Regions from separate parts of the Citrobacter werkmanii genome, predicted to be linked through region 2. Evidence: predicted binding sites of a transcription regulator. Region 2 holds the regulator's gene; the other holds the start of a gene.
What was found. Region 2 encodes PurR, which represses purine synthesis genes. Its sites were predicted from a motif close to CANGCAAACGTTTGCNTG; they were not measured.

Region 1 (7,566 bases), 1.4 Mb from region 2:
GACCCCTGGCGTAAACAAAATCCTGCTGGCAGGTTTTACGTTGTCCCTCGGCGTAACCCTTAAGATATTCCGTACGATCGACTTCTGGATCATTGTAATTGTCGGCAAGAATTTCATTATCTTTAACCGCATAGCCTGAAATGGCATCGCGTATCCCGGCATCGTACCAGTCGGTGCCAGTCCAGGTAGGGGCGTGAGTATAGGGGTCTATCTGACATCCGCTAAGAAGTAGTATTAATAAGGTGCTGATGAGTTGCTTCATAGCCTGTGCTCCCGCGTTTTTTTAAGCATAGTGGATCTGATATCAGGATGATGTAAATTTAAATGTACACTCAGATAGGCTTTATTTAGTGCTTAATAGCGCGATGTAAATTAAAATTTACGGATTATGGATTGAAATCTTTACCCGTTGTGATATCGTTATTTCCTCCTCGCTGAGGATCAACTATCGCAAACGAGCTAAACAGGATCACCATCATGCAAAAAGACGCGCTGAACAACGTACATATTACCGACGAACAGGTTCTGATGACTCCGGAACAGCTGAAAGCTGAATTTCCGCTGAGCCAGGCACAAGAGGCGCAAATCTCCCAGTCGCGTAAAACCATTTCAGATATTATCTCCGGTCGCGATCCGCGTCTGCTGGTGGTATGTGGTCCGTGCTCCATTCACGATCCTGAAATGGCAATTGAGTACGCTCGTCGATTTAAAGCCCTTGCCGCAGAGGTCAGCGATAACCTCTACCTGGTGATGCGCGTCTATTTTGAAAAACCCCGTACTACCGTTGGTTGGAAAGGGTTAATTAACGATCCTCATATGGATGGCTCTTTTGATGTTGAAGCTGGACTGAAAATTGCGCGTCAACTGCTGCTTGAACTGGTAAATATGGGACTCCCGCTGGCAACTGAAGCCCTGGATCCTAATAGCCCACAATACCTGGGCGATCTGTTTAGCTGGTCGGCAATCGGTGCGCGTACCACGGAATCACAGACTCACCGTGAAATGGCTTCTGGTCTTTCGATGCCGGTTGGCTTTAAGAACGGCACTGACGGTAGCCTGGCAACCGCGATCAACGCCATGCGTGCCGCGGCGCAGTCACACCGTTTTGTCGGTATTAACCAGGCAGGGCAGGTAGCGCTGCTGCAAACTCAGGGCAATCCGGACGGTCATGTGATCCTGCGTGGCGGCAAAGCGCCGAACTACAGCCCGGCAGATGTTGCCCAGTGCGAAAAAGAGATGGAACAGGCGGGACTAAGACCTTCCCTGATGGTAGATTGCAGTCATGGTAACTCCAATAAAGATTACCGCCGTCAGCCTGCCGTGGCTGAATCCGTGATTGCGCAAATCAAAGATGGCAATCGCTCGATCATTGGTTTGATGATTGAAAGTAATATTCATGAAGGCAACCAGTCTTCCGAACAGCCGCGCAGCGCAATGAAATACGGCGTGTCCGTAACCGATGCATGCATTAGCTGGGAAATGACGGATGCGCTACTGCGTGAAATTAGCCAGGATTTAAACGGCCAGCTGTCGGCGCGTGTAGCATAAGAGGTTGGTTATGGTTGCTGAATTGACCGCATTACGCGATCAAATTGATGAAGTCGACAAGGCGCTGCTGGATTTGCTGGCACGCCGCCTGGAGCTGGTTGCTGAAGTCGGTGAAGTAAAAAGCCGCTTTGGGCTGCCGATTTACGTGCCGGAGCGGGAGGCCTCTATGTTGGCTTCACGCCGCGCGGAAGCGGAAGCCCTTGGCGTACCGCCGGATCTGATTGAAGATGTGCTGCGCCGGGTTATGCGCGAGTCCTACTCCAGTGAAAATGACAAAGGATTTAAAACGCTTTGTCCTTCCCTACGACCGGTAGTGATCGTCGGCGGCGGTGGTCAGATGGGGCGTCTTTTCGAAAAAATGCTCACTCTGTCAGGTTATCAGGTGCGGATCCTGGAACAGCAGGACTGGGATCGCGCGTCGGAGATCGTCTCTGATGCAGGCATGGTGATCGTCAGCGTGCCGATCCACGTCACCGAGCAGGTGATCGCTAAATTACCGCGTCTGCCGTCTGACTGTATCCTGGTCGATTTGGCATCGGTGAAAAATGGTCCTTTACAGGCGATGCTGGCAGCGCACGATGGTCCGGTGGTGGGGTTACATCCCATGTTTGGTCCGGACAGCGGCAGTCTGGCAAAACAGGTGGTTGTCTGGTGTGATGGACGTCAGCCGGAAGCCTATCAGTGGTTCCTGGAACAGATTCAGGTCTGGGGCGCGCGGTTGCATCGGATCAGCGCCGTTGAACACGACCAGAATATGGCGTTTATTCAGGCCTTGCGTCACTTTGCGACCTTCGCCTATGGTCTGCACCTGGCGGAAGAAAACGTGCAACTGGAACAATTGCTGGCGCTCTCTTCGCCGATTTATCGCCTTGAACTGGCGATGGTTGGACGCTTGTTTGCCCAGGATCCGCAGCTGTATGCCGATATCATTATGTCGTCTGAGAGCAACCTTGCGCTGATCAAACGCTACTATCAACGTTTTGGTGAGGCGATTGGTTTACTGGAGCAGGGCGATAAGCAAGCGTTTATCGACAGCTTCCGTAAGGTGGAGCACTGGTTTGGCGATTATGCGAAACGCTTCCAGAGCGAAAGCCGTACTTTGTTGCGCCAGGCGAATGACAGCCGTCCTTAACTAAGATGCCGGATAAGCTTAGCGCCATCCGGCATTGTCACGTTAACTCGGATCGACCGGCACCACGTTCTCACTCGGGTAACATCCCAGCACTTTCATCGAACGCGTAATCTCCCCCAATTCTTTTAACGCTTTTTGCATTTGGGGGGATTCCAGATTGGCCTGGATATCAAGATAAAACATCTCTTCCCATGGATTGCCGTGAATCGGGCGTGACTCCAGTTTAGTCATAATCAGATTATGGTTGCGCAGTACCAGCAGCGCTTCAACCAGCGCACCGGCCTGTTGGCCTGTTGCCATCAGCAGCGTGGTTTTCGCCGGAACCTGGTCGGAAACATTGATAGCCTTGCGTGCCAGTACCACAAAGCGGGTGATGTTTTGTGTCTGGTTAGCTTCGATATGCTCGAGAACCTGCAAACCATACAGTACGCCTCCGGCTTCGCTCCCCAATGCGGCTACGCGTGGTGAGTTAGCTTGTGCAACTTTTTCCATCGCCGCTGAGGTGCTTTCGGTGTACTCAATCTTCCAGTGTGGGTAACGGCTCAGGAACTTGCTGCACTGTTGGAACGGCTGCGGGTGGCTGTATACCGTATCAATGGTCTCGAGATCGGTTGTGCCGGATACCAGTACGCAGTGGTCAATTGTAATAGTCATCTCGCCAACGATAGACAGACTGGTGTGCTGCAGCAGGTCGTAGACGTCGTTAATCCCACCGGAGCTGGTGTTTTCAATCGGGACCACCGCATAGTCAGCTTGTCCGGTTTCGACCTGATTAAAGATATCGGCAAATTTCGCGCAGCCGCTTTCAATGAATTGTTCAAAATGACGGGCAGCGTACTGACGTGCGGCGAGGTGTGAGTATGAGCCTTTTGGCCCAAGGAATGCGACGCGCGCGGAATGGGGGTTAATTTTGTTCAGATGTTGCTGGAGCAGTGCCTGCTGCGTCAGGACGGAGTCTTCGATAATCAGTTGGAACAGGCGGGTGATATAGTGCGCGTCGAGATGATGTGCTTTGCCAAGCTGAATCAGCCGGTCTAACAGATCGCGTTCGCGGTCGATATCACGTACTGGACGATGTGAAAGCAGTTTAGCTTTACCGACTTCTACGGCCAGCCCACGCCGTTCAGCCAGTAGGGCCAGTAATTTTTCATCCAGCGAACTGATTTTATCGCGCAGCGCCAGCAATGGGTTTTCCGATGTCATAGTGTTGCCTTTCTTGTTATCAATAAAAAAGGCCCCCCGTTGTGGGAGGCCTTATTGTTCGTCTTCGCATTCTTTATCACACGACGAAACGCCTCCCATTCAGGGGAAGGTAAAAAAGAATGCGAAGAAGAACGGGGTAAGTTTCATGTAATTTTCCTTTGGCTACGTCAGTAAAGTACCCGTACTGTTTTCACCCTGTCAACAAAAAACGCGCCCGAAGGCGCGTTGGCGATACACTCAATGTAAGGGACTACTCTTCTTCTGCTTCGACGAAGTTGGCGTCTTTGACTGAAGTTGTTGCACGACGGGCTTCGCCTTTGTGCTGCACTTTATTGAGCTGCCGTTCCAGCTTGTTGATCAAATCGTTAATTGCGGTGTACATATCCTCGTGTTTTGCGCTGGCGACCAGATGTCCGTTCGGTGTATTGATGGTGGCATCAGCAATGAAACCCTGTGGCTCCTTAGACAGAATGATATGTGGATTAATCAGATGAGTTTGCCATTTTTCAAGTTTGGCGAGACGGTCTGCGACATGCTGGCGAATTGCCGGAGTAATTTCCATTTGTTTACTGGTAATGTTCATTGTCATAAATTTTACCTCTTGTCTTTCCCGTCTTGGTGATTCCAGCATACCGTTCCTAATGTCAAAATGTGTGATTTAAATCACATTATTTTGTCGCTTTTTGTCAAGAAAACCTTTTTGTGAGGCACCGCAGGAACAAGCGATTTTTTACTTGAGGAATAGCAGAAAGCAGGCCATATTTGATGAGATGCGTTGGAGCTAAACCGCTTCAGTTATGGCGTAAACGGATAAAAAAACGGCAGCCCTTGGGGCTGCCGTTTTGCATTCTGAGGTAAATCAGGTGTTACTGCTGTTGGCGGCAATGATTTTCGCTACTTTTTCTGCCTGAGCATTCATTTGCATCTGGCGATAAGCGTTTTCCATTAACGGCAGAGCATCACGCGTTGCCTGGGTATCCGGGTAGTCGCGCAGCATGCCTTCCACACGGTTTACCACCGCCACCCATGCGCCACGGGCAGTGTAATATTCCGCAACGGAGTATTCATACTTCGCCAGACGATCTTTCAGGAACACCAGACGTTTAGTGGCGTCAGTGGTGTACTGGCTGTTCGGATAGCCACGTACCAGCTTGGAAAAGTCATTAAACGCAGCTCGGGCATGTTGTGGATCGCGATCGCTGCGATCAACCCCAAAGAATCCTTGCAGTGCGCTATCATCCAACGCCATATTGGTCAGGCCACGCATATACATGACATAATCAATGTTAGGGTGTGTCGGATTAAGACGGATAAAACGATCGATGGCAGCCTGAGCAAGTGGCAGATCGGCGTTTTTGTAGTAGGCGTAGATGAGATCTAATTGCACCTGCTGAGAATACGGTCCAAATGGATAACGGTTATCCAACGCTTCCAATTGCGTTATTGCCTGTTTCCAGTTACCGTCCTGCAGCTTTTGCTGAGCAGTCGCGTAGATTTCATTTGGCGGATTATCGGGCACCTCTTCCTTTGAACCAGAGCAACCCGCCAAAAACAGGCTCAACGTGGCTGCTGCCACCAGATATTTCATGCGCGTCATGACGTTTTGACTTTCCTCAAAATGTTTTACGGGAGATTCTCTGTTCCTGCTCCCGGTTAAGACCAGCTACAATAGCACACTATATTAAACGGCAAAGCCGTAAAACCCAACGTTAAACAAAGAAGCAGTTTATGGCACAACGAGTAGAACTCACCGCAACAGTCTCCGAAAATCAGCTCGGTCAACGCTTAGATCAGGCTTTGGCCGAATTGTTCCCTGATTATTCGCGATCGCGCATAAAAGAATGGATCCTCGACCAGCGCGTGCTGGTAAATGGCAATCTTTGCGATAAACCGAAAGAAAAAGTGTTGGGTGGAGAGCAGGTCTCCATCAATGCAGAAATTGACGAAGAGGTTCGTTTTGAGCCTCAGGATATCCCGCTGGATATCGTGTATGAAGATGACGATATTCTTGTTATCAACAAACCGCGTGACCTCGTGGTGCATCCGGGCGCAGGCAATCCTGATGGCACGGTATTGAATGCGTTGCTGCATTACTACCCGCCAATTGCGGATGTTCCTCGCGCGGGTATCGTCCATCGTCTGGACAAAGACACGACCGGATTAATGGTGGTGGCAAAAACCGTTCCGGCGCAAACGCGTCTGGTGGAGTCATTACAGCTGCGTGAAATTACCCGTGAGTACGAAGCCGTGGCGATTGGTCATATGACAGCGGGCGGAACCGTTGAAGAGCCGATTAGCCGTCACCCGACCAAGCGTACACACATGGCGGTACACCCGATGGGTAAACCGGCGGTGACGCACTATCGTATTATGGAACACTTCCGTGTGCACACGCGTCTGCGGTTGCGTCTGGAAACCGGACGTACGCACCAGATCCGCGTGCACATGGCGCATATCACTCATCCGCTGGTGGGAGATCCGGTCTACGGTGGTCGTCCGCGTCCACCAAAAGGCGCTTCTGACGAATTTATTTCCGTATTGCGTAAGTTCGACCGTCAGGCGCTGCACGCGACCATGCTGCGTCTGTATCACCCGATTTCCGGTATCGAAATGGAATGGCATGCGCCAATTCCGCAAGATATGGTGGAACTGATTGAAGTGATGCGCGCTGATTTCGAAGAACATAAGGATGATATTGCCTGGTTATGAGTAAGCTAATTGTCCCGCAGTGGCCGCTACCGCAAGGTGTTGCGGCATGTAGTTCTACCCGTATTGGCGGTATCAGTATGCCGCCTTATGATTCGCTGAATCTGGGCGCCCATTGCGGCGATAACCCGGAGCATGTCGAAGAGAACCGCAAACGACTGTTTGCTGCGGGCAATCTGCCTTCAAAGCCAGTCTGGCTGGAACAGGTCCACGGTAAGGAGGTCCTGAAACTGACGGGCGAGCCGTACTCCTCCAAACGTGCGGATGCGTCATACAGCAATACGCCAGGCACCGTGTGTGCGGTGATGACGGCGGACTGTCTGCCCGTACTATTTTGTAATCGTGCAGGTACGGAAGTCGCGGCGGCCCATGCAGGTTGGCGCGGATTATGCGCCGGTGTGCTGGAAGAGACGGTGGCGTGTTTTGCCGACAAACCTGAAAACATTATTGCCTGGCTAGGCCCGGCGATTGGCCCGAACGCGTTTGAAGTGGGGCCAGAAGTCCGCGCAGCGTTCATGGCGCATGATCCGCAGGCGGACCTCGCATTTGTACCGCGCGCAGACAAATATCTGGCGGATATCTACCAGCTTGCGCGCCAGCGTCTGGCAAATGTCGGCGTGACGCACCTCTACGGCGGTGACCGGTGCACCTTCAGCGAAAGTGAGACTTTCTTCTCTTATCGTCGCGACAATACCACGGGTCGTATGGCAAGTTTTATTTGGCTGATATAACCTAAAGAATCAAGACGATCCGGTACGTGTAATTTTCTTTTCACATAATTCAGGTCATTCACCTTGAATAATTGAGGGATGACCTCATTTAATCTCCAGTAGCAATTTTGACCTGTTATGGGAGGAGTTATGCGTCTGGATCGTCTTACTAATAAATTCCAGCTTGCTCTTGCCGATGCCCAGTCACTCGCATTGGGGCACGACAATCAATTTATCGAACCACTTCATCTAATGAGCGCCTTGCTG
Region 2 (7,566 bases):
CTTACCCTACAGAACATGCTGTAGGGTAAGTTCTTCTTTTGCATAACCTTTCAATTTGCTACCCTATCCTTACTCACAATGAGGCTATTGTGTGTACTCAATATAAATAATAAGGAGAGAAGCAATGTCGTTTGAATTACCTGCATTACCGTATGCCAAAGATGCTCTGGCACCGCACATTTCTGCCGAAACGCTGGAATACCACTATGGCAAACACCATCAAACCTACGTGACCAACCTGAACAACCTGATCAAAGGCACGGCGTTTGAAGGTAAATCACTGGAAGAGATCGTTCGTAGCTCTGAAGGCGGTGTATTCAATAATGCTGCACAGGTATGGAACCACACGTTCTACTGGAACTGCCTGGCGCCGAACGCAGGTGGCGAGCCGACCGGTAAACTGGCCGATGCAATTGCCGCCTCCTTTGGCAGCTTTGCGGATTTCAAAGCGCAATTCACCGATGCCGCTATCAAAAACTTCGGTTCTGGCTGGACCTGGCTGGTTAAAGGAAAGGATGGCAAACTGGCTATCGTTTCTACTTCCAACGCAGGAACTCCGCTGACGACCGACGCGACGCCGCTGATGACCGTTGACGTATGGGAACACGCCTACTACATCGATTATCGCAATGCCCGTCCTGGCTACCTGGAGCACTTCTGGGCGCTGGTGAACTGGGAATTTGTTGCGAAGAACTTCGCAGCATAAAATGATAACGCAGAAGGGCCCCCCTTCTGCGTTTTAGCCTTAGCTGGAGGCAGTGCAGACTTCTTCAGATTGCCTTCTTGCCGAGATAAAGACCAGCAGTAACGCAAGCCCCGCCACAATCGCTCCCATCACGGGTACAAAACTGTAGCCCAGACCACCGGAAATCACCGCCCCACCGGCTGCCGCACCTAACGCATTTCCCAGGTTAAACGCGCCAATGTTGACTGACGATGATAACCCTGGCGCTTCGCTGGCAACGCGCATCACCCGCATCTGCAACGGCGGAACCACCGCAAACGTCGCCGCGCCCCAGACGACCATACTGACCGCCGCCCCCAGCTCATTACGCGCGAGGAAGGGAATGGCCAGCATAATAACCATCAACAACAGCAAAAAGCCTTTAAGCGTACCGTTGACAGAACGATCCGCCAGTTTGCCGCCAAGATAGTTTCCGATCGAGAATCCGACGCCAATTAATACCAGCATTCCGGTCACAAACACCGGTGTGGCATGGGTAATGCTGTGCAGCACCGGCGAGATGTAAGTATAAAGCGTGAACATCGCGCCTGCGCCCAGCACAGTGGTCAGCAGAGCCGACAGCACCTGTGGGCGCATAAGTACCGCCAGTTCGCTGCGGACATCAGGGCGCGCTCCTGCCCCACCTTTCGGTAATGAGAAGAACAGGCTGACCATAGCGATGACGCCCAGACCCGCCGTCGCCATAAACGACATCCGCCAGCCGATTGTCTCACCAAGCCACGTCGCCGCGGGAACACCGCCAATATTGGCAATCGTTAACCCCATAAACATGGTTGCCACGGCACTGGCTTGCTTATGTTTAGGTACCACGCTTGCGGCGACCACAGAGCCGAGACCAAAAAAGGCGCCGTGATTAAGACTGGTCAAAATACGTGACAGCATCAGCGTGGTGTAATCCGGCGAGATAGCGGAAAGCACGTTGCCCAGCGTGAAAATAGCCATCAGGAATATCAGCGCATTACGTCGCGCGCGATGGGACAGCAGCAGTGTCATCAGCGGAGCCCCCACCATCACGCCAACCGCATACGCGCTAATCAGCATCCCGGCCGCGGGAATCGAGACATCCACCCCTTTGGCAATCACGGGCAATAATCCCATTGGCGAAAATTCGGTGGTGCCAATGCCAAACGCGCCAATCGCCAGCGCCAGTAAGGGATAATTGATTTTCATATATCGACTCCGTAACGTCGAGCCGTGGCGCGACATAAAATAAGAGTCAAAAGCATGACATTGATCGCAAAATTAATAAAGTTAACAAAATTGCAAAAGACTTTTGCTTATTCGCAAACAATAGAGGGGGAATAGATGCGGAAAGGATGAGGGAGAGCTAACTCCCTCGGGGAAATCAATGCAGCGCTGCGGTCAGGCCACCCGCGACGATCAAACCCAGAACAATAATGGTAGTCACTAACGAAAATTTCAGATCGGTGCTCATCAAGTTTTCTCCTTTTTATTCCCACACAAAAAGTGATATTGCGCATTTTTACACACTTGAAAGCAAAAATCTCTCACGATTTATATTGATAACTGCTTTTAACTCTTCCCCTTTTCGTTAAGATCAGACAAAATTCCACGCTTACTTGATTAGCGTACCGGCCATTGACCCCTTCCTGACGTTCCGTGTCGTTTTCCCGGCGTGCCGCAACCCCTACGTTGCGTTAAGGGTGTGTGAAGGCAAACGTTTACCTGGAGTATTCTCAGGAGCTTAGGATATGGTCTGGAGTGAGATGTAATGGCAACAATTAAAGATGTAGCGAAGCGAGCAAACGTTTCCACTACAACCGTATCACACGTAATTAACAAGACGCGCTTTGTCGCGGAAGAAACGCGTAATGCGGTTTGGGCGGCGATCAAAGAGCTGCACTATTCTCCAAGCGCAGTTGCACGCAGCCTGAAGGTGAATCACACCAAGTCTATCGGCTTGCTGGCGACCAGCAGCGAAGCGGCCTATTTCGCCGAAATTATCGAAGCCGTTGAGAAAAACTGTTTCCAGAAAGGCTATACCCTGATTCTGGGCAACGCATGGAACAGTCTTGAAAAGCAGCAGGCCTATCTGTCGATGATGGCGCAAAAGCGCGTTGATGGTCTGTTAGTGATGTGTTCTGAGTATCCGGAATCGCTGCTTTCGATGCTCGAAGAGTATCGCCATATTCCGATGGTTGTCATGGACTGGGGCGAAGCTAAAGCTGATTTTACCGATACGGTCATTGATAACGCTTTCGAGGGCGGTTACATGGCGGGTCGGTATCTGATAGAACGCGGCCATCGCGAGATTGGCGCGATCCCGGGCCCGATGGAGCGGAATACCGGGGCCGGTCGTCTGGCTGGCTTTATGAAAGCGATGGAAGAAGCGCTGATTAAGGTTCCCGAAAACTGGATTGTACAGGGCGATTTTGAACCTGAATCCGGTTATCGCGCCATGCAGCAAATTCTTTCACAGTCGCATCGTCCGACCGCCGTCTTCTGCGGTGGCGATATCATGGCGATGGGCGCGCTGTGCGCCGCTGATGAGATGGGACTGCGCGTACCGCAGGATGTCTCGCTCATCGGTTATGATAACGTGCGCAACGCCCGCTTCTTCACGCCAGCGCTAACCACCATTCACCAGCCTAAGGATTCACTGGGTGAAACGGCCTTTAATATGCTGTTAGACCGCATCGTGAATAAACGCGAAGAGTCGCAGTCTATCGAGGTTCATCCGCGCCTGGTAGAACGCCGCTCCGTTGCTGACGGTCCATTCCGCGATTATCGTCGTTAAGCCTGTTGTGCGGGGGCCTCATCTGGCTCCCGCAACCATTCTTTATTCAGCGTTTCGCTATCACCTAAATAGTCCAGCAACCAGCTCAGTGCTGGCGAGGTATCGTTCTGTTGCCATGTCAGACAACACGCGGCATCAGGAAAGGGATTCTCCAACTGCAGCGACACCCATTTACCGCTATCAATCCACGGCTTGGCAAAATGTGTTGGTACCATGCCTACACACAATCCCGCAGATAAACAGGTTGCGGAAGATTCCCAGTCAGGCACCACAACGCGCTTTTGGTTGTCCAGTAACCAGGTTATACGCTTCGGCAATGTACGCGAGGTATCTTCGCGCACCAGTGACGGCCAGTTGCGCAACGTATCATCGCTTAGCGGCCCCGACATTGACGCCAGCGGATGATGGCTGGCCACCACGCAGCTCCAGCTCAGCATGCCCATGTCGCGGAAGGTATAGCGCCCCCCTACCGGAATGGCCTGTGTGGCGCCAATAGCCAGCTCCACACGCCCATCGGAAAGCGCATCCCAGACACCATTAAAGACTTCCTGAAAAACCAGCAGTTCCACATCATCAAAGTGGCGATAGAAATCCACAATCATCTGCCGGGTACGTTCGGGACGGACAATGTTATCTACCGCGATTGCCAGTTGTCCTCGCCAGCCGTTGGCGATTTGTTGACATTGCTGACGAGTGATCTGCATTTTTTTGATAACAGAGCGCCCTTCTTTTAAAAACCACGCGCCGGCAGGCGTTAATTCCACATCGCGATGGCGTCGCTCAAAAAGCGGTACAGCCAGCCACTCCTCCAGTTGGCGCACGGTGTAGCTTACCGCCGAAGGTACGCGGTGTAACTCCTGCGCGGCTGAACTGAAACTGCCGTTGCGCGCAACCGCATCAACCACTTCAAGTGAATATTCCGACCACATATTCTGCCTACAAAAAATTTGAAATCAGTAAGCAAATATTAGCGTTTCACAGCGTGAATTTCACTCACTACACTCAGCGGCATTGTTCTATTGCTAAAAAAAGAGAAATGATGATGCAACCTGGGAAAGGTTTTTTAGTCTGGTTGGCGGGCCTTAGCGTGCTCGGCTTTCTGGCGACGGATATGTATCTGCCCGCCTTTGCCGCGATTCAGTCCGATCTGCAAACACCTGCATCTGCCGTCAGCGCCAGCCTAAGTTTATTTTTAGCGGGTTTCGCCGTCGCACAACTACTGTGGGGACCGCTCTCAGACCGCTATGGCCGTAAACCGATTTTACTGTTGGGTTTATCTATTTTTGCGCTGGGTAGTCTGGGTATGCTGTGGGTTGAAAACGCCACTGGTTTGCTGGCGCTACGCTTTATTCAGGCCGTTGGCGTCTGTGCCGCGTCGGTTATCTGGCAGGCGCTGGTTACAGACTATTACCCTTCACAAAAAGTAAACCGCATCTTTGCCACCATTATGCCGCTGGTCGGGTTATCACCGGCTCTCGCGCCGTTATTGGGCAGCTGGATTCTGGTCCATTTATCCTGGCAGGCCATTTTCGCCACCCTGTTTGCTATTACCCTGATTCTGATGCTTCCGGCCCTGCGTTTAAAACCGACGGTTAAAGCACGCGACGACAGCCAGGATAAACTGACTTTCGCCACACTGTTGCGCTCGAAAGCTTATCGTGGAAACGTACTGATTTATGCCGCCTGCTCCGCAAGCTTTTTCGCATGGCTGACGGGTTCACCGTTTATCCTTAGCGAAATGGGCTACAGCCCGGCAGTGATTGGCCTGAGCTATGTTCCGCAAACTATCGCCTTCTTAATTGGTGGTTACGGTTGCCGTGCGGCGCTGCAAAAATGGCAAGGTCGTCAGATGCTGCCATGGTTACTGATTCTTTATGCCATCAGCGTTGTTGCCACCTGGGCTACCGGCTTTATTCATCATGTTGCGCTGGCTGAAATTCTGATCCCATTCTGCGTAATGGCGATTGCCAACGGCGCAATCTATCCTATCGTTGTCGCTCAGGCGTTACGTCCTTTCCCACAGGCCACAGGACGCGCAGCCGCATTGCAAAATACGCTGCAACTGGGTTTATGCTTCCTGGCAAGTCTTGTGGTGTCGTGGCTGATCGCCACCCCGCTGCTCACCACCACCAGCGTGATGCTGACAACAGTGCTGCTGGCAGCCTTCGGTTACAAAATGCAATCGCAGACCGATAACACCCGTCAAACAGATGACCGGGCGCAAATTGCCCACGGTGAGTCTCACTAATCATTGTCGCGGGCACATAGTTAGCCCGCTAACAATTTTCTATTGAATCGTCAAAAAATCAGGCTTATACTGATTTCCAGTTGTTACAAAAACGATAATTTTTAGGTATTAACGGGGACAAGAACGTTCCCGTTTTTCCACGGATGGCCTTTTCGGTAAGGGTTCCTCCCTTCCTCTGTTCTACGTCGGATTAAAGATTCGCGGATTAATTCCGTGAGATTTCTCACAAAGCCCAAAAAAGCGTCTACGCTGTTTTAAGGTTCTGATCACCGACCAGTGATGGAGAAGCTATGAGTTCATCGTGTATAGAAGACGTCAGCGTACCGGATGATGACTGGTACCGCATCACCAATGAATTATTGAGCCGTGCAGGCATTACCATTAATGGTTCGGCTGCGGCGGATATTCGTGTCAAGAACCCCGATTTTTTCAAACGCGTACTGCAGGAAGGATCGTTAGGTTTGGGTGAGAGCTATATGGATGGCTGGTGGGAGTGCGATCGGCTGGACATATTTTTCACCAAGGTATTGCGCGCCGGGCTTGAAAATCAACTCCCCCGCCACTTCAAAGATACCTTACGTATCGCCACGGCACGACTGTTTAATTTACAGACCAAGAAGCGCGCCTGGGTTGTCGGCAAAGAACATTACGATCTGGGCAACGACCTCTTTAGCCGCATGCTTGATCCTTACATGCAGTATTCCTGCGCCTACTGGAAAGATGCCGATACCCTGGAATCTGCCCAACAGGCGAAGTTAAAAATGATTGCCGAAAAATTGCAGTTAAAGCCGGGAATGCGGGTGCTCGATATTGGTTGCGGCTGGGGTGGCTTGTCCCATTTTATGGCATCGCAATACGGTGTGAGCGTGGTAGGTGTGACCATCTCAGCAGAGCAGCAGAAAATGGCGCAAGCGCGTTGCGCGGGACTGGACGTCACCATTTTGCTGCAAGATTACCGCGACCTGAACGACAAATTTGATCGCATTGTCTCCGTCGGCATGTTTGAGCATGTCGGCCCGAAAAATTACAACACCTATTTCGACGTTGTCGATCGCAATTTAAAGCCGGACGGTCTGTTTTTACTGCACAGCATCGGTTCGAATAAAACCGACAATAATGTTGATCCGTGGATCAATAAATACATCTTCCCGAACGGCTGTTTACCGTCAGTTCGCCAGATTGCCAACGCCAGCGAGCCGCATTTTGTGATGGAAGACTGGCATAATTTTGGCGCGGATTACGATACCACGCTGATGGCATGGCACGAACGCTTCATGCGTTCCTGGCCTGAAATCGCCGATAACTATACCGAGCGTTTTAAACGGATGTTCAGCTATTACCTGAACGCCTGCGCCGGTGCGTTTCGTGCTCGCGATATCCAGCTTTGGCAGGTGGTTTTCTCCCGCGGTGTCGAACACGGTCTGCGCGTCCCCCGCTAATGGCTGCCGCCCCCGTACTCACGGGGGCATTTTGTTTCAGGCCGGACTCAGGCCTCGCCCGCTATGTTACTGATGGCGCTTTCACGCGCAGCCAGCACACGTTCAACGGTATCAACAACCGCTTGCGTTTGCGGATCGATTTCGATATTAACCCGCGCGCCCAGCTTTTTCTTACCCAGCGTCGTACGCTCCAGCGTTTCCGGGATCAAATGCACGCAAAAGCGCGTTGGCGTGACTTCGCCGACCGTCAGGCTGATGCCGTCAATGCCGATAAACCCCTTATACAGGATATATTTCATCAGCGATGGGTCCTGAACTTTAAACCATACCTGCCGGTTATTTTCCGAAGTCAGTATTTTCGACACCTCGGCGGTGG

Region 1: a site for PurR is predicted at 4,571-4,588, ahead of raiA (ribosome-associated translation inhibitor RaiA). Genes of this name have one in related genera too.

The regions. Positions count from the first base shown of each region.
Region 1 is NZ_CP044101.1:3,834,300-3,841,865, reverse strand. Features, by position in the region: gene FOB24_RS19080 (DUF2799 domain-containing protein) at 1-262, opposite strand, end outside; gene aroF (3-deoxy-7-phosphoheptulonate synthase AroF) at 478-1,548, shown strand; gene tyrA (bifunctional chorismate mutase/prephenate dehydrogenase) at 1,559-2,680, shown strand; gene pheA (bifunctional chorismate mutase/prephenate dehydratase) at 2,723-3,883, opposite strand; Phe leader region at 3,906-4,031, opposite strand; gene pheL (pheA operon leader peptide PheL) at 3,983-4,030, opposite strand; gene raiA (ribosome-associated translation inhibitor RaiA) at 4,134-4,472, opposite strand; gene bamD (outer membrane protein assembly factor BamD) at 4,743-5,480, opposite strand; gene rluD (23S rRNA pseudouridine(1911/1915/1917) synthase RluD) at 5,612-6,592, shown strand; gene yfiH (purine nucleoside phosphorylase YfiH) at 6,589-7,320, shown strand; gene clpB (ATP-dependent chaperone ClpB) at 7,450-7,566, shown strand, end outside.
Region 2 is NZ_CP044101.1:2,482,542-2,490,107, reverse strand. Features, by position in the region: gene sodB (superoxide dismutase [Fe]) at 125-706, shown strand; gene FOB24_RS12595 (MFS transporter) at 746-1,915, opposite strand; gene cydH (cytochrome bd-I accessory subunit CydH) at 2,091-2,180, opposite strand; gene purR (HTH-type transcriptional repressor PurR) at 2,478-3,503, shown strand; gene punR (DNA-binding transcriptional activator PunR) at 3,500-4,432, opposite strand; gene punC (purine nucleoside transporter PunC) at 4,546-5,751, shown strand; gene cfa (cyclopropane fatty acyl phospholipid synthase) at 6,042-7,190, shown strand; gene FOB24_RS12565 (riboflavin synthase) at 7,238-7,566, opposite strand, start outside.